DNA from 2 places in the Agrobacterium radiobacter genome. Region 2 is predicted to be linked to the other one. Evidence: predicted binding sites of a transcription regulator. Region 2 holds the regulator's gene; the other holds the start of a gene.
The links. The regulator PhoB, encoded in region 2, activates phosphate uptake and scavenging genes when phosphate is short. The targets are predictions, from matches to a motif close to TGTCATNNANCTGTCAT.

Region 1: a site for PhoB is predicted at 5,273-5,289, ahead of MRBLRC7O_RS04265 (bifunctional 2',3'-cyclic-nucleotide 2'-phosphodiesterase/3'-nucleotidase). Genes of this name have one in related genera too.

The regions. Positions count from the first base shown of each region.
Region 1 covers NZ_JBEGHX010000001.1:854,799-869,652, reverse strand. Annotated here, with positions in the region: gene MRBLRC7O_RS04295 (cysteine synthase A) at 1-956, shown strand, start outside; gene MRBLRC7O_RS04290 (alanyl-tRNA editing protein) at 969-1,706, shown strand; gene sseA (3-mercaptopyruvate sulfurtransferase) at 1,723-3,144, shown strand; gene MRBLRC7O_RS04280 (DUF4344 domain-containing metallopeptidase) at 3,204-4,088, opposite strand; gene MRBLRC7O_RS04275 (DUF1203 domain-containing protein) at 4,252-4,719, shown strand; gene MRBLRC7O_RS04270 (PilZ domain-containing protein) at 4,818-5,153, shown strand; gene MRBLRC7O_RS04265 (bifunctional 2',3'-cyclic-nucleotide 2'-phosphodiesterase/3'-nucleotidase) at 5,369-7,357, shown strand; gene MRBLRC7O_RS04260 (LysR family transcriptional regulator) at 7,402-8,370, opposite strand; gene MRBLRC7O_RS04255 (FMN-dependent NADH-azoreductase) at 8,520-9,137, shown strand; gene MRBLRC7O_RS04250 (GGDEF domain-containing protein) at 9,171-10,436, opposite strand; gene MRBLRC7O_RS04245 (HlyU family transcriptional regulator) at 10,554-10,865, opposite strand; gene ilvA (threonine ammonia-lyase) at 10,941-12,215, opposite strand; gene MRBLRC7O_RS04235 (TrkH family potassium uptake protein) at 12,296-13,753, shown strand; gene MRBLRC7O_RS04230 (heavy-metal-associated domain-containing protein) at 13,860-14,114, shown strand; gene MRBLRC7O_RS04225 (ABC transporter substrate-binding protein) at 14,495-14,854, opposite strand, start outside.
Region 2 covers NZ_JBEGHX010000001.1:107,059-121,912, reverse strand. Annotated here, with positions in the region: gene MRBLRC7O_RS00580 (O-succinylhomoserine sulfhydrylase) at 1-203, shown strand, start outside; gene apaG (Co2+/Mg2+ efflux facilitator ApaG/CorD) at 437-829, shown strand; gene MRBLRC7O_RS00570 (Hsp33 family molecular chaperone) at 883-1,872, opposite strand; gene argF (ornithine carbamoyltransferase) at 2,112-3,029, opposite strand; gene MRBLRC7O_RS00560 (aspartate aminotransferase family protein) at 3,086-4,285, opposite strand; gene MRBLRC7O_RS00555 (GcrA family cell cycle regulator) at 4,717-5,250, shown strand; gene phoB (phosphate regulon transcriptional regulator PhoB) at 5,566-6,249, opposite strand; gene phoU (phosphate signaling complex protein PhoU) at 6,280-7,005, opposite strand; gene pstB (phosphate ABC transporter ATP-binding protein PstB) at 7,102-7,917, opposite strand; gene pstA (phosphate ABC transporter permease PstA) at 7,932-9,254, opposite strand; gene pstC (phosphate ABC transporter permease subunit PstC) at 9,251-10,735, opposite strand; gene MRBLRC7O_RS00525 (substrate-binding domain-containing protein) at 10,997-12,031, opposite strand; gene phoR (phosphate regulon sensor histidine kinase PhoR) at 12,227-13,489, opposite strand; gene ppk2 (polyphosphate kinase 2) at 13,732-14,613, shown strand; gene MRBLRC7O_RS00510 (hypothetical protein) at 14,666-14,854, opposite strand, start outside.

The DNA of each region.
Region 1 (14,854 bases), 750 kb from region 2:
GTGAAATCCTCGGCAAGGCGGAGTTCCTCAATCCCGGCCAGTCGGTGAAGGATCGCGCCGCGCTCTACATCATCCGCGACGCCGAACGGCGCGGGCAGTTGCGGCCGGGTGGCACTATTGTGGAAGGCACGGCGGGCAATACCGGCATCGGCCTGTCGCTGGTCGCCAATGCGCTCGGCTACAAGACGGTCATCGTCATTCCCGAGACGCAGAGCCAGGAAAAGAAGGACGCGCTGAAACTTCTTGGCGCGAAGCTGGTCGAGGTTCCGGCAGCCCCCTATTCCAACCCGAACAATTACGTAAAGGTCTCCGGGCGGCTGGCAAAACAGCTTGCCGCGACCGACGAGAACGGCGCGATCTGGGCCAACCAGTTCGACAATATCGCCAACCGTCAGGCCCATATCGAAACGACCGCTCCTGAAATCTGGGACCAGACGGATGGCAAGGTCGATGGTTTCATATGCTCGGTCGGTTCCGGCGGAACACTTGCGGGCGTTGCCGATGGCCTGCGCGATTTCAATCCTGACATCAAGATCGGCCTTGCCGATCCCGAAGGCGCCGCCCTTTACGAATTTTACAAGCACGGCGTGCTGAAGTCGGAAGGTTCCTCCATCACCGAGGGCATCGGACAGGGGCGCATCACCGCCAATCTGGAAGGTTTCACGCCGGATTTCTCCTATCGCATTTCGGATGCGGAAGCCCTGCCGGTGCTGTTCGATCTGGTCACCAAAGAGGGTCTGTGCCTCGGCGGCTCCTCCGGCATCAACATTGCCGGCGCAATCCGCCTTGCCCGCGAGCTCGGTCCGGGGCATACAATCGTGACGATATTGTGCGACTACGGCAATCGTTACCAGTCGAAGCTCTTCAATCCGGATTTCCTGCGTTCCAAGGGACTTCCGGTTCCACAGTGGCTGGCGACGAAAAGCGAGATTGCGGTTCCGTACGAAACCGTTTGAGGACATGCCGAAATGCCTGTGAATGCCCTGTTCCGTGACGATTTTTATCTTTCCACCGCAGAAGCGATCGTCACGGCGGTGCATGAGGATGGCGGCATAGAGCTGGATCAGACCTGCTTTTACGCCACCTCCGGCGGCCAGCCGGGCGATAGCGGCTTTCTCGAGCGGGCAGACGGGTCGCGCATCGAACTCGGCATCACCAAAAACGGTGCCGACAAAAGCGTGATTGTCCATGTGCCGCTCGAAGGCCAGCCTTCCCCCGAGATCGGCGAAAAGCTGACCCTGCATGTAGACTGGCCACGCCGTTACAAGCTGATGCGCATGCATACCGCCTGCCACCTTCTGTCCGTTGTCTGCCAATGGCCGATCACCGGAGCTGCCGTCGGCGAGGACGAATCGCGTGTCGATTTCGATATGTCGGAGACCATCGACAAGGATGAGGTCACGGCAAAGCTGATGGACCTGGTGAAAGCCAACCATCCCGTCTTCCTGCAATGGATTACCGACGAGGAGCTGCAGGCCAATCCGGGCATCGTCAAATCCAAGAATGTTCGCCCGCCAATGGGCCTCGGCCGGGTCAGCCTTGTCTGCATCGGCGAAAATTCTGCCATCGACAGCCAGCCCTGCGGCGGCACCCATGTTTCCGAAACGCAGGAAGTGGGCGATATTCACATTGCCAAGATAGAAAAAAAGGGCAAGGAGAACAGGCGGTTCCGCATTCGTTTCGGCGCGCCTGAAGCTGCTGCCTGAAATCAGGAGAGACATCGTGAGCACGGATAAGAGCCGTTTCGTCGTTTCGGCGGACTGGGTGGAAAAACAACTCGGCACGGCCGGGTTTCGTCTCGTTGATGCCTCGTGGTATCTGCCGGCGCATAAACGCAACGGCGCGGAAGAATATGCGGCCGGTCACCTGCCCGGCGCCGTGTTCTTCGATCAGGACAAGATCGCCGATCATACGACCGGCCTGCCGCATTCCCTGCCCTCGCCGGAGTTCTTTGCCGAACAGGCTGGCGAGCTCGGGCTCAGCGATACCGACACGATCGTGGTCTATGACGGCCCCGGTTTCTTTTCCGCACCGCGCGTCTGGTGGATGCTGCGGGTGATGGGCGTGCGCAAGGCCTATGTGCTGGATGGCGGACTGGACGGCTGGAAGCGCGAGGGCCGGCCGCTCGAAACCGGCACGCCGGAAATCGAACCCGCAACCTTCACACCCGATTTCAACGAAAAGCGCGTGACGTCGCTGTCAACGATGCGCGGCATCGTCGACAGCGGTGAAAAGCAGATCGCCGATGCTCGCGGCGCAGGCCGCTTCACCGGCGACGAGGCCGAGCCGCGTGCCGGCATGCGTTCCGGCCATATGCCCGGCGCGCGCAGCCTGCCCGCGACCGCCTTTTCCGAGAACGGTCATTTCAAGGACCTCACCGCCATCCGCAAGATGGTGACCGATGCCGGCATCGACCTTACGAAGCCGGTGGTGACGAGCTGCGGCTCGGGCGTCACCGCCGCCGTCATTACGCTGGCGCTTGAATCGCTCGGCCATCAGGACAATTCGCTCTATGATGGTTCCTGGTCGGAATGGGGCGGACTGGAAGATACGCCTATTGTTACCGGCCCCGCCGAGCCTGTTCCCGTGGTATCGCATGGGCCGCTGAAGGCGCATGTGACGCAGCTCGAAATGACCGCGCCGCCGAAGGTCAGCCTGCCTATCCCCGTCAACATCCAGACGGCGCTGATGCGGGTCAACAATATTCCCCTGCATTTCTACCGTTATCTCTACTGGCGGGTGGGGAAACGCTGGCACTGGCAAAAGCGCATGCGCATGAGCGATGCGGAGCTTTCCGCCATCCTGCGCGATCCAAAAAACAGCGTCACGGTCCTTTATATGAACGGTGCGCCCGCCGGTTTCTTCGAACTGAACAAGGCGAGCGACGAGGTGACAGAGCTGTCCTATTTCGGCCTGCTCGAAGAGGCGATCGGTGCCGGTGTCGGCAAGTGGTTCCTCCTGCAGGCGCTTTATGCCGCCTGGCAGGACAATCCGCAGCGGGTGACGGTGACCACCAATACGCTCGACCATCCGCGCGCGTTGCAGCTTTACCAGATGATGGGCTTTTCGCCCGTCGGCACCTATGAAGCCTGGGTGGAGCCGCTCGCCGATACGGAACTTCTGGAAATCTCGATGCGCAATTGAGGGGTGGCTGGCCTCCTCCCCGTTCAGGAGGCCAGATCACCAGCGTCCGGCAATCTACCTCAGATTTCCCGTTCGAGATTGACCGCCGTCGGAATATGGCCGCCGGCGGCCCCCTTGTCTTCCGTGACCGTGTTCAGCAGATGATCGGCAATCAACTCCGCCTGGAATTTACCAAGCTCGTAGCAATAGGTGATTTCGCGCTTTTCGGCTGACCAGTAGACATCGGGGCGGCCGCAGGACCTGGCCGTCAGCTTGACGTCTCCCTTCAGGCCATAGCCGCCAAAGCTGCGGCTGATGAGATCGAGAATCTTCGATTCCTTGACCATGATGGCATAGGGCTCAAGTTCTGGATCACGCGGCGGCACATAGCTGACGGCAAATCTGGATGGCGTCTGGCTGCGGTGGGTGCTCAGAAAATTCTCCCAGGCCGACGCAACGCCGGGATAGGCGGCGGCGCATTTGTCGAACTCGGCATTGTTGAGCCCCATCATGGCAGCCAGATCGCCATAACCATCCTTGTCGCGACCGACCATCAGGCAGGCCATGTTGCGGTCGCGGCTCCTGTCGGGCACCAGCGCGGAAAAGACCGGAGCCTCGTGCTCCGGCAGGGTCTCCGTCTCACGTGCGAGATACCAGCTGTCGGTGGCGTTGACGAGCGCGGTGTCGAGCCATTCCTCATTGGCCTGAAGGATGAGCGTGCCGGCCAGCTGATCGGCCGGGGCCTGAACACTTGCCGTGTCCGCTGTCCCGAAATCCGAGATCAGCATGCGTGCGCCTTCGTGATAAAGCGAGAAGATCGCGTTGCCGATAACGAAATTGACCGCCTGCTGAAGCTGATCGTCGGACAGGCCGTCGAGACCGGAGGCGACCTGCGCCTCGGCCTGCATCGGAGCCGTCAACGATACGAAAGCCAGCGGAACGGCGGCCAGAAAACGACGGAACATAAAATCAGACCTTCCGGGAACGAGGAGCGTCACTGATTCCCGAAGCTAACGAGTCACGCAATGGGCTAGTTGCATCGCCTGTCAAGAATCGGGTGGATAGTGATCCGTTTCGGGACCATAGCTGCAAAGAAGCAACGCCGATCCCAACCCAGGAGGCCCCGACATGACCGATCTCGTTTTTACCGCAATGCCGGCTAAGGAAGCCGAGGCCTTCCGGGCGGGAGCCGCCGACGCCTATGGCAATCCGCCGGAAAAAGCCGTTTCTCCAGGCGGCATGCCCTGCCGCCACTGCCTTCGCCAGATCGGCGAAGGCGACGGGATGCTGATCCTCGCCTACCGGCCTTTCCCCTCGCTACAGCCTTATGCGGAAACGGGACCGGTTTTTCTGCATGCCGAGGCCTGTGAGCGCTATCCCCAGACACAGGCTGTCCCGCCGATGCTGGACAGCCCGGATTACATCGTGCGGGGTTATGGAGCCGATGACCGCATCGTCTACGGCACCGGCGCGGTGACGGCGACGGGCGAGATCGTGTCGCGCGCACGGCGCCTTCTGGAGCGCGCGGATGTCGCTTATGTCCATGTGCGATCCGCCCGTAATAATTGCTATCAGTGCCGTATCGACACAGCATAATCGGCAATTACCTGCAATTTTAAGAGAAGAACTAAACGGCTCTCAAGCTTTTTGCGCCATGATGCATGGTATCGGAAACAATTGATTTGAGCAGCAACATGACAAATAACCTCAATATGGCGACCCGGACTGCGCCCCGCAGCAAAACCAGAATTTTTGCGACCGTGCATTATTTCAGCCAGTCGACCAGGGGACGCGTGGTCGATCTTTCGGCGACGGGGATGGCGCTCGAACTGGACGGGCCTTTCGCCGCCGCCAAGGGCAGCCGGGTCAAGGTGCAGAGTGAGGATCTGGGCTTCATCGAAGGCGTCGTGCAGTGGCAGCACATGAACCGCCTCGGCCTGCAGCTCAAGCTTTCCACCAACACGCTGGCGCAGCTCTCCTCCTATTTCCGCTTCTTCCATGAAGACGTGAAACCGACCCTCGCCCGCTGATCCGTTAGTCCAGCGAAGAGGAATGCGCAGGGCGGACGATGTGCATTCTCCGGTACGGCGACACCCGCGCCGCGCTGCCGCGACAAAAAATTTATCAAACGGTTGAAAACAGGCCCATCCGTCACGGGCCTGTCATTTTGGTGATGGACTCCTCTGCGATTGCTTCTACCCTGTCGTTTTTCATGACAGAGCAAGCTTCATTCGAAGGAGTTCCCATGTCGTCGCTTCTCGCTCTCCACCCCATCACCCGGCGTTCGCTTCTGGGCGGCATCGCGGCCTCCTCGGCGCTGGTGCTGCTGCACCCTTTTGCTGCGCGCGCAGCGACCAACCAGGCGCATCTGCGCATCATGGAAACGACTGACATCCATGTTCATGTCTTTCCCTATGATTATTACGCCGACAAGCCGAACGACACGATGGGGCTCGCCCGCACCGCCTCGATCATCGACACCATCCGCGCCGAAGCTGGTAACTCGATGCTGGTGGACAATGGCGACTTCCTGCAGGGCAATCCGCTCGGCGACTATATCGCCTATGAGCGCGGCATGAAGGCCGGCGACAAGCACCCCGTGATCAATGCCATGAATGTGCTGGGTTATGATTGCGGCACGCTCGGCAACCACGAATTCAATTACGGCCTCGACTATATGTCGAACACGCTGGCCGGCGCGGGTTTCCCTTACGTCTGCGCCAACCTCACCAAGGGCCAGCTTGCTTCCGATCCGAAAAACGACGAGCTGTTCTTCAAGCCCTATGTCATTCTGGAAAAGCAGATCCGCGACGGCGGCGGCGTGACGAGCCCGGTCAAGGTCGGCATCATCGGCTTCGTGCCGCCGCAGATCATGATGTGGGATTCCAAGAACCTCGAGGGCAAGGCGCAGACGCGTGACATCGTCGAGGCTGCGAAAGCCTGGGTGCCTGTCATGAAGGAAGAAGGCGCCGATATCATCATCGCCCTTTCCCATTCCGGCATCGACGGCAAGGGCCAGACGGAGCGCATGGAAAACGCCTCGCTTTATCTGGCTGCCGTCGAAGGCGTCGACGCCATCTTCACCGGCCACCAGCATCTCGTTTTCCCCGGTCCGAAGACCTGGGACGGCATTGAGGGTGCGGATGCGGTCAAGGGCACGCTGATGGGCAAGCCGGCGGTGATGGCCGGTTTCTGGGGCTCGCATATGGGCCTCATCGACCTGCTGCTTGAAAAGGACGGCAAAAGCTGGAAGATCGTCGACTTCACCTCCGAGGCCCGGCCGATCTATCATCGTGACGAAAACCGCAAGGTCGTCGCCGATTTCACGGATAAAGCGGAAGTCCTCGCCGCCGCCAAGGCCGATCATGAGGCGGCACTTGCCTATGTGCGCCGTCCGGTCGGTAAAACCTCCGCGCCGCTCTATTCCTATTTCGCACTGGTAGCGGACGATCCATCCGTGCAGATCGTTTCCAATGCCCAGACCTGGTATATCAAGGACATGCTGAAGGAAGGACAATACAAGGATCTGCCCGTGCTTTCGGCAGCAGCACCCTTCAAGTCGGGCGGCCGCGGCGGCGCGGATTATTACACCGATGTCCCCGCCGGTGACATCGCCATCAAGAACGTCGCCGATCTCTATCTCTACCCCAACACGGTGCAGGCGGTGCTGATCAACGGCGCGCAGGTGAAGAACTGGCTGGAAATGTCGGCCGGCATGTTCAACACGGTTGAGGCCGGCGCAAAGGATGCGCCGCTGCTGAACGCGGATTTCCCGTCCTATAATTTCGATGTCATCGACGGTGTGACCTATCAGATCGACATTTCCAAACCGGCGAAATTCGACAAGGACGGCAAGGCCGTCAACCCTGATAGCAACCGCATCGTCAACCTGCAATTTGAAGGCAAGCCGATCGATCCCGAGCAGAAATTCGTGGTCGCCACCAATAATTACCGGGCAAGCGGCGGCGGCAAATTCCCCGATATCGCCGGCGACAAGGTGATCTTCGTGGCGCCCGATACCAACCGCGACGTGATCGTGCGCTATATCATCGATCAGGGCACCATCAACCCGTCTGCGGATGCCAACTGGTCCTTCGCGCCTGTCGCCAATACCACGGCGATCTTCGAGACCGGCCCCAAGGGCCGCCACTATGCGGCAGATATCAAGGGCGCGAAAATCGAGGATGCCGGTGACGGCGCGGAAGGTTTCGCGAAGTTCCGTCTGGTTCTCTAAAAGCTTCGCCCTCCCGGCTGAAACCGGCCGGGAGGGCGAGACTGTCACTCAGCGGCGACAGCAATGGTCCTCTGCTTGCTGGCCGCAAGCATCCCGTTGAAACCCTTGTGGTTCGGGCAGGCAGACAGGCGCTGCTGAAATGCTTCGGCAAGCCACTGGCCTGCGGGGCCTGCCGGTGAATCCACCCGCCGCAGCGCAAAGAGCGGATATTCGCCCTGCTCATAGGCCTCCAGCTCAAGCGCTTTCAGGCTGCCATTGGTCAGATCATTGCGCACGATCGATGCGGGCAGACCGCCCCAGCCAAGACCACCCTTGATGAGCTGGTATTTCGTGGCGATGTCGCTGACCCGCCATGTCTTGTAAGAGAGAACATTGAAATCGCGGCCCTTGGTGAGGCCCGATGCATCGGTGACAACAAGCTGGACCTCCTCGCGCACGTCTGCGAGAACCAGAGGCCGCTCGATCTGCGCCAGCGGGTGATCCGACGCGACGACGGGCAACATGAAGGAATGGCCCACCTTTTCGACAACGAGCTCATCATCCTGGCGCAGCATCGCCCCGCCGATGCCGATGCCTGCCTTGCGGGAGAGCACCATATCCATGACCATGCCCAATTCGCCGACATTGAGGCTGAGGGTGACGGTCGGGAACTGTGTGCGAAAATCGCGCAGCACGGCCACCACGGCCTCCGCTGGCACCATGGTACTGATGGCGACCGAGAGTTCCGCCTCAAGCCCCTGCTTCAACCCTTTGGCGCGGGCGCGCATCTCCTGCAGGCCGGCGACGATGCGCCTTGCATCCTCAAGCATGGCGCGGCCCTCATCCGTCAGTTTCGGCTGGCGCACGCCGCTGCGCTCAAACAGCGTGACTTCAAGCTGCGCCTCGAGATTGGCAATCGTGTAGCTGACCACCGACTGCGCGCGATTGAGCGCCCGTGACGCAGCGGAAAAGCTGCCGGTCTCGGCAACCGTCAAAAACACCTGCAATTGGTCGAGCGTCGGGTTCGCGTCCATGTTCCATCCATTTCATCGATAGATTGCTTCCATATTATCACAGTTTTCTTGATGGCAGTAATTTTTCATATAGAGCGCAAAGGAAGGGCATCGTGCTCTCCCGCCCTCCCAAGGCGCCCGTCAATTCATCGCTTATGCAAGGAAAGACCATGTCCAACATTCTGCTCATCACCTCCAGCCCGCGTGGCGACGAATCGGTTTCCAACAAGTTTTCGGGTGAGCTCGCAAACAAGCTGAAGGCCAAGTCGGCTTCCAACACCCTTGTCCACCGCGATCTCGCCGCTGACCCGATCCCGCACCTCGACACCGTCAAGACCGCAGCGATCCGCAAGCCGGCCGACCAGCGCACCGCCGAAGAAGCGGTTGCCGCCGATTATTCCGACAAGCTGGTTACAGAGCTTCTTGCAGCCGACACGGTCGTCATCGGCACCGGCCTCATCAACTTCAACATCTATTCCGGCCTGAAGTCGTGGATCGACAACGTCGCCCGCGCCGGCCAGACCTTCAAATACACCGAAACCGGCCCGGTTGGCCTTGCCACCGGCAAGAAGGTCTACATCGTGCTGGCCGCCGCCGGCGTTTATTCCGAAGGCCCGGCCGTATCGATGAACCATGCCGTTCCCTACCTCAAGACCGTTCTCGGCTTCATGGGTATGACGGATGTGGAAGTCATCTATGTCGAAGGCCTGGCATTTGGTCCGGAAGCCGTCGAAAAGGCTGTGGCCGCCGCCGAAGCCAAGGTTGAAGAGCTGGCGCAGGCCGCCTGAGACAATTGAATGGAGGCTGATACCGGCAAGGTATCAGCCGACCCACATTCCGTAACGGCCGTGGACCTGATCCCGGCCGTTATTTTTTGCCGCATAGAGCCGCGAGTCGGCTTCGGAAAGAAGTTCGAGGAATACTCGCCCATCCTCCAGACCGGTCGCGACACCGATACTGACAGTCAGGGGCGTTCCGTCGGGCCGGCGCAGACCCGTCAGCACGGCGGCACGCAGACCTTCGGAAAAGGCAAGTGCGGCCTCGTGTGTCATCGCCGGAAGCAGGGCCACAAATTCCTCGCCGCCGAAACGGTAGAGATGGCCATGTGGTTGAACCGACCGCTTCATGACTGCTGCGAATTCCCGAAGAATTTCATCGCCCCGCAGATGGCCGAACGTATCGTTGACAGTCTTGAAATGGTCGATATCGACGATAAGCACGCTGATCGCCCGCCTCTTCTCGGCGCAGTCAAGCACGATGGAGGGCGCGTCGAGCTCCATGCGGGCGCGGTCCGAAACACCCGTCAGCATGTCGCGTCCGGAGCGAGATAACAGCTCTTCGTAGCGCTCACGGAAGGTCAGATCGTTGAAGACATCCGCAATGTTGCGGCGTATCAGGAAACGGCCCTTGGCCGATGTCAGCCACAGATAGATGGCGAAGAGCAGCGAATAGACCGCGACGGCCGCCATCTTCGCCTTCCAGCCATCATAAAACACATCGACCGGCGCGTTGAACAGAAGTCGCAGCGCACCGTAAAAACCCGCCTGATCGAGGCTGAGGATGACGACACCGCAGATGCCGAAACGCAGGACGATATGGCGCTGCAGATACCGCCCCAGTTTTTCATAAAACAGGATGATGGCGATGGCGTCGATGTAAAGCAGACTGGTGCCCCAGACCATCAGCACACCCATCTCGTCCAGAAAGCCGGTACTGACAGACTGCCCGGGCACGATCGCCACCGTCTGATGAAAGCGGATGATCTGGGCCATGATGACGGTCAATATGTTGCCGAGAAAAAGGCCATAGATCGGCTGGCGCACCACCGCAGCATCCTCGCGCATATAGAGCATGAGGATCATCATCAGCTTGCCGGCAAAAAGGATCGAGGAACCGGGCGACGCCACGCCGAAAGGCAGCTGCACGTAAAAGACGGCCGCCAGATAGGTTTCCAGAAAATGCATGACGCCCAGCGCGGTGAGAAAAACACCGATGCCGAGAATATGCCGGTAATGAAGGAAGGCCGTCATTACCGAAAAATAGACGATGGCCTCCGTCAAAAAGAGGGCCAGATTTGCCCATTGCATCGGCACATGCCTTATCGATTCACGTCGCGCGGGTTGATTGGCGCGACTCCATGCCCTTCAGAGACGATAGGCCGAAGCAAACAACGGAATCTTAATGTGCGGGGCAAGAAAACGTCATCATTTTCCTGGGAAAAGCGATGCGCCGTTCTGATCGATGATGAGCTTCGCTTTGCGGATCGTGAACTCCACCGCATCGTCCAGGCTGCTGAAGACATCGGCGCGCACGAATTCATGCACCAGCACCTCGTCGCCGGCCTTTTTCTCAATGCGGCCGGCCAGGCGGAACTGACCGCCTTCCTTGATCGGCGTCGCATAGATCAGATAGTCGCCATGCGCATGCGGCTCAGCCTGCGACACCTTCTGCGGCGCGTCCGAGGACGGCTGGCCGGAGCCGAAGGCCGAGAGGATTTTGGAAAAAAACGATGCCATGGCTTTCACTCCCTCAATCTATGTCACGTTTGAAGGGCGGAGGTGATCCGCCCTTCCCTGTCTTTAACTCCCCGATCAGATGATCAGGTTCGACAGGATGTCGTTTTCGGTGATGTCTTCATAACCGAGACCGGCGGCCTCGAAGCGCTCCAGCAGGCCGGCGAAATTTTCCGGCGCGTTGGTTTCGATGCCGATCAGGATCGAACCGAAATTGCGGGCCGATTTCTTCAGATATTCGAAACGGGCGATATCGTCGTCCGGACCGAGCAGGTTGAGGAAATCGCGCAGCGCGCCAGGGCGCTGCGGCAGGCGCAGGATGAAATATTTTTTCACGCCGGTGTAACGCATTGCGCGTTCCTTCACATCCGGCAGGCGCTCGAAATCGAAATTGCCGCCGGAGACCACGGCGATGACCGTCTTGCCTTCCAGCCTCTCACGACCGAGCTTCTCCAGCGCGGCGATGGAGAGCGCACCCGCAGGCTCCAGCACCACGCCTTCGAGGTTCAGCATCTCGATGATCGTCACGCAGATGGCGTTTTCCGGAATGAGCATGACCTGCTCGGCAGGGAAATCCTTCAGCGCCTTGAAGTTCAGGTCGCCGATGCGGGCGACGGCGGCGCCATCGACGAAATTGTCGACCTTGTTCAGTGTCACCGGTTCACCGCGCTCCAGGCTCTTCTTCAGGCTCGGCGCACCCTCGGGCTCGCAGAATACGAAGTTCTCCTTGCGGACGGTGCCGGCAAGAAAGCCGGTGAGGCCAGCCGAAAGACCGCCGCCACCAACAGGCATGACGACGATGTCAGGCTTCGTGCCTTCCGGAAGCTGGTCCATGATCTCGGCAGCAACCGTAGCCTGACCCTCGATGATGTCTTCATGATCGAAGGGCGGCACCATGTAGCCGTCATTATCCTGTACGTGCTGGCGGGCAGCGGCGTAACACTGGTCGAATATATCGCCCACGAGACGGATGCTGATGAATTCACCGCCGAAGATGCGGGTCTTCTCGATCTTCTGCTGCGGTGTCGTCACCGGCATGAAAACAACGCCGTGAACGCCGAAATGGCGGCAGGCGAAAGCAAAGCCCTGCGCATGGTTGCCGGCCGAGGCGCAGACGAAAATCTTGTCCTTGCCGGCCTTGGCCACCGCCTTGCGCAGAAAGTTGAATGCGCCTCTAATCTTGTAGGAACGAACCGGGGACAGATCCTCACGCTTCAGCCAAATCGACGCGCCATACCGACGGCTGAGATGTTCATTCAACTGCAGCGGCGTTTCCGGAAATATCTCCCGCACTTCCCGCCGCGCTGCTTCCACAAGCTGCTTGTCCACGATAGTCAATCCATTGAAATTCATAATGGCACCCGCTATGCCATAGGAAGGCGTCCGAGACAAAGACTCATTTCAGCGCGGCAACGAACTCCGGGTTTCATTTCTTGAACAGCAACCTTCTGCGCTCGGTCATATATGTGGCGTCCATCTTCGGGCTCTACCTTGCGACGGCCATGTTTCTGCCGGCACTGACCGATCTTTATTACGGCAATGATGACTGGATGGTGTTTGCGCTTTCGGGTTTCATGTGCGGCGGCTTTGCACTTGCATGCGCGCTCGCGACCCGCGGACCGATCACCTCCTTCAACAAACGTTTCGGCTTTCTGCTCGTCAACCTGCTCTGGCTGGTGTTTTCCATCATCGGCGCGGTTCCGCTTTATCTGTCGGAACTCGACCTGACGCCCGGTCAGGCGATCTTCGAATCCGTTTCGGCCATCACCACGACAGGATCGACGGCCATATCCGGCCTCGACAACGCGCCGCAGGGCATCCTTCTGTGGCGATCCCTGCTCTGCTGGCTCGGCGGCATCGGTATCGTCGCCCTCGGTCTCTTCATCCTGCCCCTGCTCCGCGTCGGCGGCATGACCTTCTTTCGCATGGAATCTTCCGATACCGGCAACGACCGGCCCTTCGCGCGTCTGGCGAGCTTCACACGGGCTTTCGTGGCGATCTACATCATCATGACAATCGCCTGCACGGTGGCCTTCGATTTTGCCGGCATGTCGCATTTCGATGCGCTGAACCACGCCATGTCGACCGTCGCGACCGGCGGGTTTTCGACCCATGACGCCTCCTTCGCCTATTTCAATAATACCGCTCTGCTGTGGATCGCCACGATCTTCCTGATATTCGGCAGCCTGCCCTTTTCGGTGATGATCCTGCTTGCCGTCCGCCGCCGGCTGGAGACGCTGCGCGACCCGCAGATCGCCGTCTTCCTCGGTTATCTCTGCGCGATCTCCATTGCGGTGGGCGTCTATCATCACCTTAGAAACGGTGTACCGCTGGACGACGCGCTCAGCCATTCCTTCTTCAACATGACCTCTATCCTGTCGACCGGCGGTTTTGCCAGCGACGACTATACGCTCTGGGGGCCGTTCGTTGTTGTCGTTGCCTTTTTCGCGACCTTCATGGGCGGCTGCTCCGGCTCGACGGCGGGCGGCATCAAGGCCTATCGTTTCCTCATCATCTTCAATGTGGCGCGCGCGGGCCTCAAGAAGCTGATCTATCCGAACGCCGTCTATTCGGTGCGCTACGGCCAGCAGGTGGTCGATCCGGAAACCATCCGCACTATCTTCCTGTTCATCAGCTGTTTCATCGCGCTGTGGATCGCCGGCAGCCTTGCCATGAGCCTGATGGGTTATGATTTCCTCACCGCCACATCGGGTGTTGCGACGGCGCTTGCCAATGTCGGACCCGGCATCGGCCCGATCATCGGGCCTGTCGGCAATTTCTCCACAATCAGCGACCCGGCGCTCTATCTCCTGTCGGTCCTGATGCTGCTCGGGCGTCTGGAAATCCTGACGGTTCTGGTGCTGCTGATGCCGATCTTCTGGCGCAGCTGATCCGGCGATACACATGTTGCGCATGCGCGAATAAAGCGCTTGACCTTCCCACGTTGGAATAGTCCAGGCTCCTCCCGTTAGAATTCCAAACCATGGAGAACCGCCTATGTGCACCGCCCATCAGCATCACCCCGAAACCACTGCCGCACCCGTCGATGCCGACCTTTCTTTCCACGTTGAAGACATGACCTGCGGTCACTGCGCCGGTGTGATCAAGGGCGCAATCGAAAAGACCGTTCCCGGCGCTGCCGTGCATGCCGATCCGGCAAGCCGCACGGTCGTGGTTGGCGGCGTCTCCGATGCAGCGCGTATTGCCGAAATCATCACCGCCGCTGGCTATACGCCGGAAGCACGCGCCTGATCCGAAGAGATACCGGCGGCGCTTCCATCCTGCCGCCGCCGGGTCGCCCCGCCTGCCCCGCTTCGCGCTGAACCTGCGTGACAGCCGTCGGACGAGATCAAGCTTCGTCCTTCCACACCTCCCGAACAGATATCTCTACCGAAGCCGGCGGCGAAGGCTTCACACCTCTCGCGTCATCCTCGGGACAAGCCCGAGGATGACGCCGGAGTGTTTGGCGTAGCTCGTCATTCCAAATCAATGTCACGCACATTGTCCAGAAATTTGGCCCGGACGGCAGTGGGCCTGATCCGGCATCCAGCCCCGGCGTGGCGGCACCATATCGGCAATATGGCCCGGCTCTTGCGAGCCGGGCCATACCTCGTCAGCAATGTCATGTCGGCTTATTTCACCGCCAGATCCTTGGTCATGATGAAGTAGTTGATCGGATGCGGCTTGAAGTTTTCGACCTTGTCCGAATAGGCATCGAAAGCGGTCTCGTGGATGAGGTAGACGGTGACGGCTTCGTCGTAAACCCTCTTCGCCGCCTCGGCATAGATGGCGTAACGCTTGGCCGGCTCAGCCGCCACATAGGCTGATTTGATCAGCTTGTCCGTCTCCTCACTGCAATAATGCGAGATGTTGTAGCCGCCTCCGCAGGTGTAGTCGGCGTTGAGGAAACCGATCGGTTCTGCAACATCAGTGGCATAACCGCGTGACAGAAGAACCATGTCGAAATTGCCGGCCAGGAGATCTGGCTCGAT
Region 2 (14,854 bases):
AGATCGTGAAGATTTCCAACAACCTCGGCGACGCCAAGAGCCTTATCACCCATCCCGGCACGACGACGCACAAGAACCTCTCCGACGAGGCGCGTGCTGAACTCGGTATTTCCGGCGGCACCCTGCGCCTTTCCTGCGGCATCGAGGATACCGACGATCTGCTGGAAGATCTGGTGAAGGGTCTGGCGGCCGTTTCGGCTTGAAAATTCAATCGGCAAATCGCCATGGCCTGACCGCGTGTCGGGCCATGGTTCGCCGGTGCGGTCCGAAAAGACCCTATCAGGCAACCAATATTTACCTTTCCCGTTATCCCTAACGATGGAAAGCAGCGCAACAGGAGATGCCCCCTGCCCGTCAAGTCATTCATTTTCTTGACGATAGCCAGAACCTATAGTGTAGGATGTGGCGGCAGGCATAATATCGAGGTGTGGCGCGTATGTATCGTGCTCTGACAAGGGATATCGAGGTAACGGTCGACCCGTATTATCTCGAGGAACAATCCGACCCGGATGACGATCGTTACGTCTGGGGCTACAAAGTCGTGATCGCGAACAACTCCGATATTCCGGTAACCCTCGTCAATCGCTATTGGCACATCACCGATCAGAACGGACAGGTCGATGAGGTCTATGGGCCTGGCGTCGTGGGTGAGAAGCCACATCTTAAACCCGGCGACAGCTACGAATACTCTTCGGGTTGCCCGCTGGACACACCCTCGGGCCTGATGTTCGGGCATTATGAAATGGAAACGGAAAATGGCGAGGTGTTCAACGTCACCATACCCGCCTTTTCGCTGGATTCACCGGGCCTGATGCGGGTTCTGAACTAACCACTCGCCCGGCAATGAAAAAGCCGCACCCTTTGTGGGGCACGGCTTTCTATTCAGGCATTTTCAAATTCGCTGACATCGTAGCGATAGGTGGTGGAGCAGAACTCGCAGGTCACGGCAATGGCCCCGTCTTCCTCGCTCGCCTTGATCTCTTCGGCGGTGAAGCCTGACAGCACACCCTTGATCTTGTCCCGCGAGCAGCTGCAACGGTCGAAAACTGCCTGCGGATCATAGATGCGCACGCCGCTCTCATGGAAAAGCCTGAAGAGCAGGCGTTCCACCGGCACCTGCGGATCGGTCAGCTCGTCGGTATCCACCGTGTTCAACAGCGTGACGGCTTCCATCCAGGCATCATCCTCCTGCACCTCGTGACCGCTTTCATCGCCGTCGCCGCCATGCAGGTCGCGCATACGCAGCCGCTCGGGCGCCTGCGGCAGGAACTGCGCGATAACGCCGCCCGCACGCCAGCCATGACGCGGCTTGCCTTCGCCATCACGGTCGAAGAACTCGGCAACGCCCAGCCGCACGCGGGTGGGCAGCTGTTCCGACTGACGGAAATAAACCCCGGCAATGTCTTCCAGCGACGAGCCATCGAGCGGCACGATGCCCTGATAAGGCTGCATGCCCACGCCCTGATCGATCGTGAAGGCCAGAATGCCGGTGCCGAGCAATTGCTCCGGTGAGGTTGCGCCTTCCGCAATCGCCGCGGCCAGCCGCTCCTCGTCGAAACGGGCGTAAGCGCGCATGCTTTCAGGCGCGGTAAAATCCGCGACCAGCAGGTCGACCGGGCCGTCGCCCTTGGTCTGGAGGGTCAGCTTGCCGGAAAACTTGAGCGACGTGCCGATCAGCGCCGTCAGAACAGTCGCTTCCGCCAGCAGGCGGGCGACCGCGGCAGGATAATCGTGCCGCTCGAGAATGGCATTCAGCAGCGGCCCAACCTGTACGGCGCGGCCGCGCACATCCAGACCTTCGACCTGAAAGGGCACAACCTTGTCGTCGCCAGCAAAATCGAGATCGTCCAGTTCAACCGTTACATTTGCCATGTCATACTCCTTGGCGCAGCCGTGGCGCCGCTACCGTCCAAAAGTCCGGCTTTTAAAATGTGCTTTTTCCGCTTGTCGCACAGAGACCCGGGAAGAGAAACCGCTTCCGGGAAAAACGTGCAAATCGTGATGATGGCCCGCCAGCAAAACCGACGAGCCTCTTCGAAGTCCCACAGATGGTAATCTATGCGGGCAAGTTCAAGCACCCGGCGTGACGCGTGTCAGGCCGGGGGAATTGCTCAGATGGCGCCCATGCACCAGGCGATGATGGACTTCTGCGCGTGGAGGCGGTTTTCCGCCTCGTCGAAGACCACCGATTGCGGACCGTCGATCACGGCATCCGTCACTTCTTCACCGCGATGGGCCGGCAGGCAATGCATGAACAGCGCGTCTTTTTCCGCCTTGGCCATCAGGGCTTCGTTGACTTGATAGGGCTGGAAGATGTTGTGGCCGCGCGCCTTGTGTTCCTGGTTCATGGAAACCCAGGTATCGGTGACGACGCAATCGGCCCCGGCCACGGCCTTGTCGGCATCGTGGCACAACATGATTTCGCCGCCATTGTTGCGGGCCCAGTTCAGGAACTTGTCATGGGGTTCGGAACCCATCGGCACCGCCATTGTCATGCGGTAACCGAAGCGGGCCGAGCCTTCCACGAAGGAATGCAGGACGTTGTTGCCGTCACCCGTCCACGCAATGGTCTTGCCTTTGACCGGGCCGCGATGTTCCTCGAAGGTCATGATGTCAGCCATGATCTGGCAGGGATGCGTGTCGTCAGTCAGGGCGTTGATAACCGGCACGGTTGCGTGCTCGGCAAGCTCCAGCAGGCGCGAATGATCCGTCGTGCGGATCATGATGGCGTCGACATAACGCGACAGCACCTTGGCCGTATCGCCGATCGTTTCGGCACGACCGAGCTGCATTTCAGTACCAGAGAGGAAAAGCGTCTCGCCACCAAGCTGGCGCATGCCGACATCAAAGGAGACGCGGGTGCGGGTGGAGGGCTTTTCGAAGATCATTGCCAGCATCTTGCCGGCAAGCGGCTTTTCCGCCGTTCCGGCCTTGGTTGCGGCCTTGCGCGCGCGGGCATCGTCGAGAATTGCCCGCAGGTCCTGCGAGCTGACGGCCGACAGGTCAAGAAAATGTTTAGGTGAAGCCATTTCAAACGTCCCATGCTCGCGAGCCTCCGGGAAGAGGCCCGCCCTTTATTGTTTCCTCAGGCGATTTTTGCCTGTTTCGCTGTCAGGGAAGCGGCGGCCGCTTCCACGCGTGCCAGCCCCTCACGGGCTTCTTCCGCCGTGGTAACGAGCGGCGGCAGGAGACGGATGACGTTGTCGCCCGCGGGCACGCCGAGCAGATGCTCGCCGCGCATGGCCTGCAGCAGTTCGCCCGACGGGACCTTCGCCTTGATGCCGAGAAGCAGGCCTTCGCCGCGAATTTCCTCGATGACATCAGGATAACGATCCTTCAGCGAAGCAAGGCCCTGGCGGAAGACCAGCGCGACATCACGGACCTTCTCCAGAAAGCCCTCGGAGAGGACGACATCGAGCACGGCATTGCCCACAGCCATGGCCAGCGGGTTGCCGCCATAGGTGGTGCCGTGCACGCCCGCCGTCATGCCGGAAGCGGCATCCGCCGTCGCAAGGCATGCGCCGAGCGGGAAACCGCCGCCGATACCCTTGGCCACCGCCATGATATCGGGCGCGACACCCGTCTGCTCATAGGCAAACAGCTTGCCCGTGCGGCCGACGCCGGTCTGGACCTCATCGAAAATCAGCAGCATGCCATGCTCATCGCAGAGCGACCGCAGCAGCTGCAGGAATTCCTTGCTGGGCGCACGGATGCCGCCCTCGCCCTGAATGGGCTCGATCAGAAGTGCAGCCGTCTCGGCCGTGATGGCGGCTTTCAGCGCATCAACGTCACCGAAGGGCACCTGGTCGAAACCTTCGACCTTGGGACCGAAACCTTCGAGATATTTCTGCTGGCCGCCGGCGGCGATCGTTGCCAGCGTACGCCCATGAAAGGCGCCTTCGAAGGTGATGATCCGGAACTTTTCCGGATGCCCCTTGGAATAATGATAACGTCGCGCGGTCTTGATCGCGCATTCCAGCGCTTCCGCACCGGAATTGGTGAAGAAGACCTTGTCTGCGAAGGTCGCTTCCGTCAGGCGCTTGGCGAGCTTTTCCTGGCCCGGCACTTCATAAAGGTTTGAGACGTGCCAGACCTTCTCGGCCTGGGTCTTGATCGCTTCCACGAGGTGCGGATGGGCGTGGCCCAGCGAATTGACCGCTACGCCGGCCGCAAAATCCAGATATCGTTCGCCGCTCTCCGTGAACAGCCAGACGCCCTCGCCTCGCTCGAAGCGCAGGGGGGCTCTTGCAAACGTATCGAACAATGGCGCGGCGGCTTCGGCCATGGCTGTATCACTCCTTGCGCAGATGCGCTGTCAGACGGTTGTCAATAGGCTCTGGGGGTTATCCCTCGCCTGAAAATCAAAAATGCCGCCTCGCGGCGGCAGGGGCACTATTGTCACTTCGCCTGCCGATGTCAACAAAAGTCCGTATTTCCCGGGCTTCTCAAGCCCTAGTAGGTGGCGGCCTGCGAGGCCCAAGGTGTTGCCTTTCAGACTCAACTCGCCAGCAAGTTGGGGAAAACCGGAAAATCGATTCGAGATGAATCCCGCGACTCTTGCCACGGAGTCTGCGTGGCACTAGGTTAATCGCTAATTACTAGACTGCATTGCGGCGGAACTAGTCACCAAAAATCCGGCAGAAACCACGCTCGCGGCACGCCCGCGAGACGGAGAAGGATTCTGCCGACATTATACGCGACGAGCGGAGAAGCGGCATGAACTGGACAGACGAACGAGTCGAGAAACTCAAGAAATTATGGTCCGAGGGCCTTAGCGCCAGCCAGATTGCAGCGCAGCTCGGCGGCGTCAGCCGTAATGCCGTGATCGGCAAGGTCCATCGCCTCAATCTGCCGGGACGCGTCAAGGCTGGCGGTCCGGTCACTTCGGCGCGCTCTGCGCCCAAGCGCACCGCTGCACCTGCCCCACGCGCGACAACCTTTGCAGGCCGCGTCAATGCAGCGCCGGCGCGGATTCTCACCCGTTCGAACGCGGCAACCGCGCTGAATGAGGAGATCGACATCGAGACCGCACAGGTTCTCGATTACGTTCCTTCCAAAAACGTGGTCTCGCCGATTTCCCGTCGCCTGACGCTGACGGAACTGACGGAGCGCACCTGCAAGTGGCCGGTCGGCGATCCGCTGAAGGATGATTTCCATTTCTGCGGTTGTGAAGCGCTGGAATCTTCGCCCTATTGCAAGTTCCATGCGAAACTCGCCTATCAGCCGGTAAGCGAGCGCCGCAAGGCTTGAGTGTTGCGGCACGCATTCGACACTCAAAAACTACGGGCCTTCGGGCCCGTTTTTTTATGACAAAATTCAGGCGGTTCCGGGGGTCAACTCACGGGCGAAGCGCCGAACCCTATCCTCCATCGCTGTCGAACCCGACCCACAATCCCGATTGAGCGGGCGGGATTTCAGCCAATTGTCCGTCATCCCATCAAGAAGGATGAAGCCGTCGTGGTTGGGGACGTCCAAAAACCGAAAGGCCCGACACCATTCCGGTTTCGGGCCTTTCGGTTTTTGGCGGGATGTTGCCCCGAGTGTAACTCGTCGGTCGAGTCTTGCTCAGGCTTCCATCGAATATCCGGCGCCGCGCACGGTACGGATGACATCCTGCATATGCGAAAAATTGAGCGCTTTGCGCAGGCGCCCGACATGCACGTCGACGGTGCGCTCATCCACATAGATATCGTGACCCCACACGCCATCCAGCAATTGCGAGCGGGAGAAAACCCGGCCTGGAGAGGTCATCAGGAATTCCAGCAGGCGGAACTCCGTCGGGCCGAGGCGCACTTCGCGGCTCTTGCGGTGAACGCGATGGGTCTCGCGATCCAGCTCGATATCACCGCACTTCAGCACCGAGGAGAGAACCTCGGGACGGGCCCGGCGCAGCATGGCCTTGACCCGGGCCATGAGTTCCGGTGTCGAAAACGGCTTGACGACATAGTCGTCGGCGCCGGTGGCAAGGCCGCGAACCCGTTCGCTTTCTTCGCCGCGCGCCGTCAGCATGATGATGGGCAGGCGTTCTGTTTCCGGCCGCATTCTGAGCCGACGGCACAGTTCGATACCGGAAACGCCGGGAAGCATCCAATCCAGGATAAGAAGGTCCGGAATACGTTCCTGCAGCCTGATTTCTGCTTCGTCTCCACGGGGTATCGTGTCGACGTCATATCCCTCAGCCTCGAGATTGTAACGAAGGAGGACGCTCAGCGCTTCCTCGTCTTCCACAACTGCAATCTTGGGCACCATATGCTAACTCCGCAAGCCGCTGCTCGTCTGTTACTCGGTCACCGAACCGAGCGTGTTGGAACTGTCGTCCTTCGGACGCTCACCTTCCGGCTGGCTGCCGGTGGTCATGTAATAGATCGTCTCGGCGATATTGGTGGCGTGGTCGCCGATACGCTCGATGTTCTTGGCGCAGAACAGAAGATGCGTGCAGGTGGTGATGTTGCGCGGATCTTCCATCATGTAGGTCAGAAGCTCACGGAAGAGCGACGTATACATGGCGTCGATTTCCTCGTCGCGCTCGCGGATGGCATTGGCCTTCTCGGCGGAACGCGTGGAATAGACGTCGAGGACTTCCTTGAGCTGCACCAGCGCAAGCTCCGACAGGTGCTCTATGCCGCGGGCGAGCTTGCGCGGCACACCGGTTCCGGCAACCGCGATCACACGCTTGGCAGTGTTCTTGCCAAGGTCGCCAACGCGTTCAAGGTCGCCGGCGATACGCAGCGTGCCGATGATCTCGCGAAGGTCGGCCGCCATCGGCTGGCGTCTGGCGATGGTGACGATGGCCTTGTCGCCGATCTCGCGCTCGGAATGATCGAGGATCGCGTCATCGGAAATGACCTTCTGAGCGAGCGCGGCGTCGGAATTGACGAGCGCACGCACGGCATCGGCACACATCTGTTCCGCGAGACCGCCCATTTCGGCGATGCGGCGCGTCAGGAATTTCAGTTCGTCGTCATAGGCCGACAGGATATGCGAATGGGTCGTTGTCTGTGTCATGGTCTAGTCCTCCGGCTTGGCCTGCATGCGCGTACCCGGAAGCGGGCACGGCAGAGGCACCAGTCTTGTTCGGTTTCGATAAAGCGCCGGCCGGGATCAGCCGAAGCGGCCCATGATGTAGTCCTGCGTGCGCTGGTCGTCCGGATTGGTGAACATCTTGTCGGTTTCGTTTTCTTCGACAAGATGACCAAGGTGGAACATGGCCGTGCGCTGGGAAACACGCGCCGCCTGCTGCATGGAGTGCGTAACGATGACGATCGTGTAATTGGTACGCAGCTCGTGAATCAATTCCTCGACCTTGGCGGTCGCGATCGGGTCCAGCGCCGAGCAGGGCTCGTCCATCAGGATCACTTCCGGGCTGACGGCAACCGCGCGCGCGATGCACAGGCGCTGCTGCTGACCGCCGGAAAGGCCGGTGCCGGACTCCAACAGGCGATCCTTCACTTCGTTCCAGAGACCCGCCTTCTGCAGGCTGTGCTCGACGATCTGGTCCATATCCGCCTTGTTGCGGGCAAGGCCGTGGATACGCGGGCCATAGGCGATGTTCTCGTAGATCGACTTCGGGAAGGGGTTCGGCTTCTGGAACACCATGCCGACGCGGGCGCGCAATTCCACAACGTCGATCGCCTGATCGTAGATATCGTCGGTATCGAGCGTGATCTTGCCGGTGACCCGGCAACCGTCGATCGTGTCGTTCATACGGTTCAGGGTGCGCAGGAAGGTGGATTTACCGCAGCCGGACGGGCCGATAAGCGCGGTCACCGTATTTTCCCGAACGTTGAGGTTCACGTCGTAAAGCGCGCGCTTTTCGCCGTAATAAACCGAAACGTCCTTGCCGATCATCTTGTATGAGACTTCATTCATTTTCTTGTCCAGCGCCTTTTCAACTGCTGCTTCCGACAACATGTTCATTGCTCAATCTCCCTCTACCAGCGCCGCTCGAAGCGGCGACGCAACAGGATTGCGCCAACATTCATGACGATGAGGAACAAAAGCAGGATGATGATAGCGCCGGATGTCCTTTCGACAAAGGCGCGCTCGGCTTCGTTCGCCCACATGTAAATCTGCACCGGCAGGGCCGTGGACGGATCCATCGGCGTCGTCGGGTAATTCGCAACGAATGCCACCATGCCGATCAGGAGCAGCGGCGCCGTTTCGCCCAGCGCGTGGGCGAGACCGATGATGGTGCCGGTCAGAATGCCCGGCATGGCGAGCGGCAGCACATGGTGGAAGATCGTCTGCATCTTGGAAGCGCCGAGGCCGAGGGCTGCGGCGCGGATAGACGGCGGCACGGCTTTCAGGGCAGCGCGGGTCGCGATGATGATCGTCGGCAGGGTCATCAGCGTCAGGACAAGACCGCCGACCAGCGAAGCCGAGCGCGGAAAGCCCATGAAGTTGATGAAGACGGAGAGGCCGAGCAGACCGTAAACGATCGAAGGAACAGCCGCGAGATTGTTGATATTCACCTCGATAAGATCCGTCAGACGGTTCTTCGGGGCGAATTCCTCGAGATAGATCGAGGCCGCAACGCCGATCGGCAATGACAGCACCAGCACGATCAGCATCATGTAGAAGGAACCGATCAGCGCCACGCCGACACCCGCCGCTTCCGGACGGCTCGAAGCGCCGTTGACGAAAATGCCGGTGTTGAAATGTTTGCCGAGCTGGCCGCTTTCGGCGAGCTGGTTCATCCAGCCGAGCTGCTGGTTCGAGATACGGCGATTGGCTTCATCGGCGGTCATATCGACCTGGCCCTTGAAGGCGCTGTCGACGTCGCCCGAGGCCAGAAGCGTGACCGTGCGCGTGGTGCCGATGACGGCGGGATCGGCGACGACGATGTCGCGAAGCTGCGTGCGCACGCTGTCGGAGATCAAGAGGTTGACGGCACGAAGACCGGCGCGGTCCGTCGGCGCAACACCAAGGACCTTGGCGACCGCGTCACGGGCAACAACGGGATAATTGGCCGTCATCAGCTTCGCCGGATTGGTGGCGCGCTCATTTTTCGGATCGATGATCTGTTCGGAAAACTCGACCGGAACGGTGATCATCGTCTGCTGGAAGGCAGTGTAACCCTTGGAAACCACCGAGAAAAGCAGCAGGAAGAGAAAGATGAGGCCGAAGGAAATCGCTGCCATGCCGTAAGCACGGAAGCGGCGTTCGGCGGCATAACGGCGCTTGATGCCGATATCACGGCGCGTGGCCCTGTTCGCGGCGTTCGCGCCGGCTGCGGGAGAGACGATGTCGGTCATTCATATTGCTCCCGGTATTTGCGCACGATGTAAAGCGCGTAGATATTCAGGCAAAGCGTGATGGCGAAAAGCGTGATGCCGAGCGCAAAGGCGACCAGCGTCTGCGGCGAGGTGAATTCAAGGTCGCCGGTCAGCTGGCTGACGATCTTGACCGTCACGGTGGTCATGGGCTCGAATGGATTGAGCTGCAGACGGGCCGCAACGCCGGCCGCGAGAACCACGATCATGGTTTCGCCGATGGCGCGCGATGCCGTCATCAGCACAGCGCCGACGATGCCGGGAAGAGCGGCGGGAACGATGACCCTCTTGATGGTTTCGGACCGTGTAGCGCCGAGACCGAGGGAACCGTCACGCAGCGAGCGTGGCACGGCGGTGATGATATCGTCCGACAGCGACGAGACATAGGGGATCAGCATGATGCCCATGACGAAGCCGGCGGTGATGACGCTCTGCGCCTGGATGAAGTTGGCGTAATTACCCGTCGCCAGACCATTGATCTGCGTGGAAATGTCTCTGAGGAAAGGACCAACCGTCGTCAGCGCGAAGAAGCCGTAGACGATGGTGGGGATGCCGGCGAGCACTTCGAGCAGCGGCTTTGCCACGGAGCGCAGACGCGGCGAGGCATATTCGGACATATAGATCGCCGAAAACAGACCCACGGGAACCGCGACCAGCATGGCGACGAAGCCGATGTAAAGCGTACCTGCGAGCAGCGGGATCAGGCCGAACTGGCCGGAGGAGTCGGTCGCACCGGCTGCCGCAAAACGCGGATCCCATACCGTTCCGAAGAAGAACTGGTGCGCCGGGACCATGGTGAAGAACTGGATCGCCTCCGTCAGCATCGACAGGACGATACCGATGGTCGTGAGGATAGCGATGGACGAGGCGACGAGCAGGGCAGCGAGAATGACCTTCTCGACCTGGTTGCGCGCCCGGAAGCGCGGCGCGATCGCACGCAGCGCATAGGCGCCGCCGCCGAGCGCGGCCAGCAGCACGACGGCAATCATCGCGATGCGGCTGGTGGAGGTCATGCCGTTGAGCGTCTGGGCGGCATCAACCATGAAGCGCTCGGGATCACCGGCGATCGCCACACCCTTCGATGCCAGAAGAGGCCGGACCGCAGCCGTATCGGCCTCAACCTGAGCGGTTTCTTCCGGCGTCAGCCGCTGAAGACCGCGGGCGATGGAGGTCACCATACCATAGGTCAGGCTCTGCTGCGCTTCGGATTGCGCCCGCACGTCCTCGGGGAAATTACCGCGCACCGCCGATGTGACGAACAGGGGGCTGATAACGAGCCAGGCACAGAGAATGAACGCCGCGGGCAAAACAGCCCAGACGACCGCGTAAGAGCCGTGATAACCGGCACGGGAATGCATGCTGGAGGGGCGACCACCAGACAGGGCAACGGCGCGGCGGCTGCCGAGCAGATAGCTGCCGATGCCGATGAGCGCCAGTATCAGCAAAAGGATCGATGTGTTCATTAGAGTTCCCTCGGCGTGCCTCAAGAGCACGGTGCGATATCGGGCAAATCAAAAAGTCATCAAAACGAGACCGCTGGACCATCCCATGATGCCTGCCGCCTGACTGTATCATCGTCTGGCAAGCGTCAAGGTTGATACATCCTATCCATCTGTAATCCATCGACAATCATGTGGATGGCGATGAGTAGGAACTGTCAACCGCGGATAACGGCCTCAGCGAAGCGGAATGAGGGGCACGGCAGAGCCGCACCCCTCTTTCTATTACATCGTGGAACCGGCCGAGAACTTCGAGCGGATTTCTTCGCGCTCTGCGTCCGGGGCGGCAACCAGGCCGTAGTTGGCGAGCGGGGAATCCGGGCCGATCATCTCGTCGGAAACGAAGAACTCGACATATTCCTTAAGGCCCGGGATAACGCCCAGGTGAGCCTTCTTCACGTAGAAGAACAGCGGGCGGGAAACCGGGTACTTGCCGCTGGCAACGGTTTCGGTGGACGGAACGACGCCCGAAACGGTTGCGACCTTCAGACGGTCAGCGTTGTTTTCATAGAAAGCCAGGCCGAAAACGCCAAGGCCGGTCTTGTTGGCATCGATACGAGCGAGCGTTTCGGTGTAGTCGCCGTCGATGTCGACAGCTGCGCCGTCCTTACGGACTGCAACGCACTTTGCAGCAGCCTGCTTGGCGTCGGTGATGAGCGTCTTGATGACATCGGTGGCACCGGCTTCCTTGCAGCCGTCAGCCATGATCTTCTCTTCGAAGACTTCGCGCGTGCCGTGCTTGGAGCCCGGGATGTAAGCGGCGATCGCTACGTCAGGCAGTTCCTTGTTGATTTCCGACCACTTCTTGTAGGGGTTGGCAACGAGCTTGCCGTCCTTGACGACTTCAGCAGCGAGAGCGAGGTAAAGATCCTTCGGCTCGAGCTTGATGTCCTTGTTGGAAGAGTCCATCGCAAAGACGATACCGTCGTAACCGATCTTCACTTCCTGAACGTCGGTGACGCCAGCAGCCTTACAGGCAGCCAGTTCGTCACTCTTGATCTTGCGCGAAGCGTTTGCAATGTCGATGGTGCCTTCGCCCACGCCCGAGCAGAATGCCTTCAGACCACCGCCCGTGCCGCCGGACTCAACAACCGGAGCCTTGAAGTTCGGGAAGGTTTCGGCAAAAGTCTCGGCAACGATCTTGGCGTAGGGCAGAACCGTGGAGGAACCGGCAACCTGGATCTGGTCGCGAGCAGCGGCGGCGCCAGCGAAGGCGACAGAAGCCACCAGAGCTGCTGCGGAAAATTTAACGATGTTCATTTGTCTCTCCCGTCGTGGGCTTTGTTGTGGACGCAGCCGATAGCGACACTCGCTCTTAGCTTGCGCTCGGCGACCTTTTCTTAACCACCGTAGCCACATCCTTTTATGTCACTTTGACGAAAGATTTGTGACAGTCTAAATTACTGATTTAATTTATAAATATTCACGACGTTAAAAGCAGATGCATATTTTATGTCAGAATCTTACGGTGAAGTCCGTGCCGCTGCCCAATTCCGATTTAATGATGAGGCGGGCGCGGTGGCGAGTGAGGATGTGCTTGACGATGGCAAGCCCGAGGCCCGTGCCCTTTTTCGAGCGGCTGTCGGCGACGCTGACACGATAAAAACGCTCCGTCAGGCGCGGCACATGTTCGGCGGGAATGCCCGGCCCCTTGTCGATGACACTCACCTCCACCGGCTTGCCGGGTTCGGCGCGCAGCCAGACATCCACGACCTTGCCTTCCTGACCATATTTGCAAGCATTTTCAACTAGGTTCTGGAATACCTGCACCAGTTCGTCGCGATCCCCCTGCACTTCCGCCGGCCGGTCCGGCAGGTGCAGCGTGATGGTTACATCAAGCTCGTCGGCAAGGGGCAGCAGCGTATCGCGCACATGGCCGATGACGGGAACGAGATTGACTTTCTGGTCGGGCGCGATGTTTGCGCGCAGTTCCAGCCGCGAAAGGGACATGAGATCGTCCACCAGCCTGCTCATGCGGGTTGCCTGATCCAGCATGATGGCAAGGAAACGCTCTTGTGCCTTCGGGTCGTTGCGCGCCGGCCCCTGCATGGTTTCGATGAAACCGCGGAGCGAGGCGAGCGGGGTGCGCAATTCATGGCTCGCATTGGCGACGAAGTCGCTACGCATGCGGTCGATGCGACGAAGCTCCGAAACGTCGCGGAACGACAGGATGTAGAACGGCGGACTGGCCCCCTCTCCTACATCCGCACGGGCGATGCGGACGATAAAGACCCGTTCGGAAGGAAAGCGCTCCGAATGTTCGACCTGGTTGGGTTGGCCGGTGGTGATGGTTTCGCGAATGACATCCAGCAGGCCGGGAGAGCGCAGCCGGGCGGAAATATGTGCACCGGCAAGCAGCTGGCCGAAGGCGCGTTCGGCAGCACCGTTCTGAAACAGCACGCTGGCGTTCTTGTCGAGAATGAAAACGGGGGTATCCAGAACCGCGAGGCCCGCCCTTACGCCCGAAATGACGTTTTCGCCGGGCACTTCCGGCTCATCCGTCTCCGCCGCCGCAACTCCGTCCTTTGCGGAGGCGGCCGCCGGGCCCTCCGCAACGGCCAGAATGGCAATGACGGCGCAAAGCCAAAGGGCGGCGGGCATATAGGGTGTATGGAGTTCCGCAACGGCCACGATGGCGAGCATGCTGACGATGAGAACGGGCAACCAGTTCCGGCCGAGCTTCCTTCCCAAAAGCCTTAATCCACCATCGCCTTTCATGACTGCCATTTCAGCCTGCTCTTTCCATTCTCATCTGACAGCGCATCGAAATCTCATAGGCCAGCTTCATGACAGAGATTCATCATCGCGCATTTTCCACAACGTATATGCGCAAAATCGACGCGGCAATCGCTCCCGCCGCCGCATCCCGGTCAACCGGTCCTGTTTCACTTGAATTCTGGCAATGGATGTGAACTCATTGGCGGCGAGTTGCCTTTACACAACAACATCTGGAGGAACCCATGGGCGAAGAAACGAAGAAGCGGACGGTCGAGATCACCATTGGCGGCAAACTGCGCAGCTTCGACATCGACAATCCGGTTCTTCCTGAATGGGTTGAGGAAAAGAAACTTTCCGCCGGCAATTTTCCCTACGACAAGAAGATGAAGCGGGAGGACTACGACACCGCTCTCGAGGCGCTGCAGGTGGAACTGGTCAAGGTTCAGTTCTGGCTGCAGGCGACCGGCAAAAGGGTCATGGCGGTTTTCGAAGGCCGCGATGCGGCGGGCAAGGGTGGCGCGATCTTCGCGGCCCGGGCCTATCTCAACCCCCGCTATGCCCGCGTGGTGGCGCTCACCAAACCCACGGAAACCGAGCGCGGCCAATGGTATTTCCAGCGCTATATCTCGCATTTTCCGACCGCCGGCGAATTCGTTCTCTTCGACCGCTCATGGTATAACCGCGCCGGGGTCGAGCCGGTCATGGGTTTCTGCACGCCGGAAGAACACAAGCTCTTCCTCAAGGAAACGCCGCGTCTGGAAAAGATGCTGGCCCATGAAGACATCAATCTTTTCAAATTCTGGCTCGACATCGGTCGCGAAACGCAGATCGAGCGCTTCCATGATCGCCGCCACAGCCCGCTGAAATGCTGGAAGCTTTCGGATATGGACATAGCCGCGCTGACGAAATGGGACGACTATACGCAAAAGCGCGACGAGATGCTGGAAAAGACCCACACCGATGCCGCCCCCTGGACCGTGGTGCGCGCCAACGACAAGCGCCGCACGCGGGTGAACCTCATCCGTCACATTCTTCTTACGCTCGACTATGAGGGTAAAGACGAGAAGGCGATCGGCGAAATCGACGACAAGATATTGGGATCAGGACCGGATTTTCTCAAATGAGACCGGAAGACGATGACAGGCGCCGCCACTCGAGGCGCCTGTCGTTTTTCCGTTACTGGCCCGGCAGAATGCGCACGGAATAAAGATTGATCGGGCGGCCGCTGCCGTCGATATCGCTGTTGATGAAGATTTTCCCCGGCGCATTGGGGGCGAGAGATCGTTCGAATGTCGTGTTCAGCAGCATGTCCGCGCGCTCGGCCGTGGCGGTGAAGCGGTGGCGGGAGCAATCGCCCAATGTGGC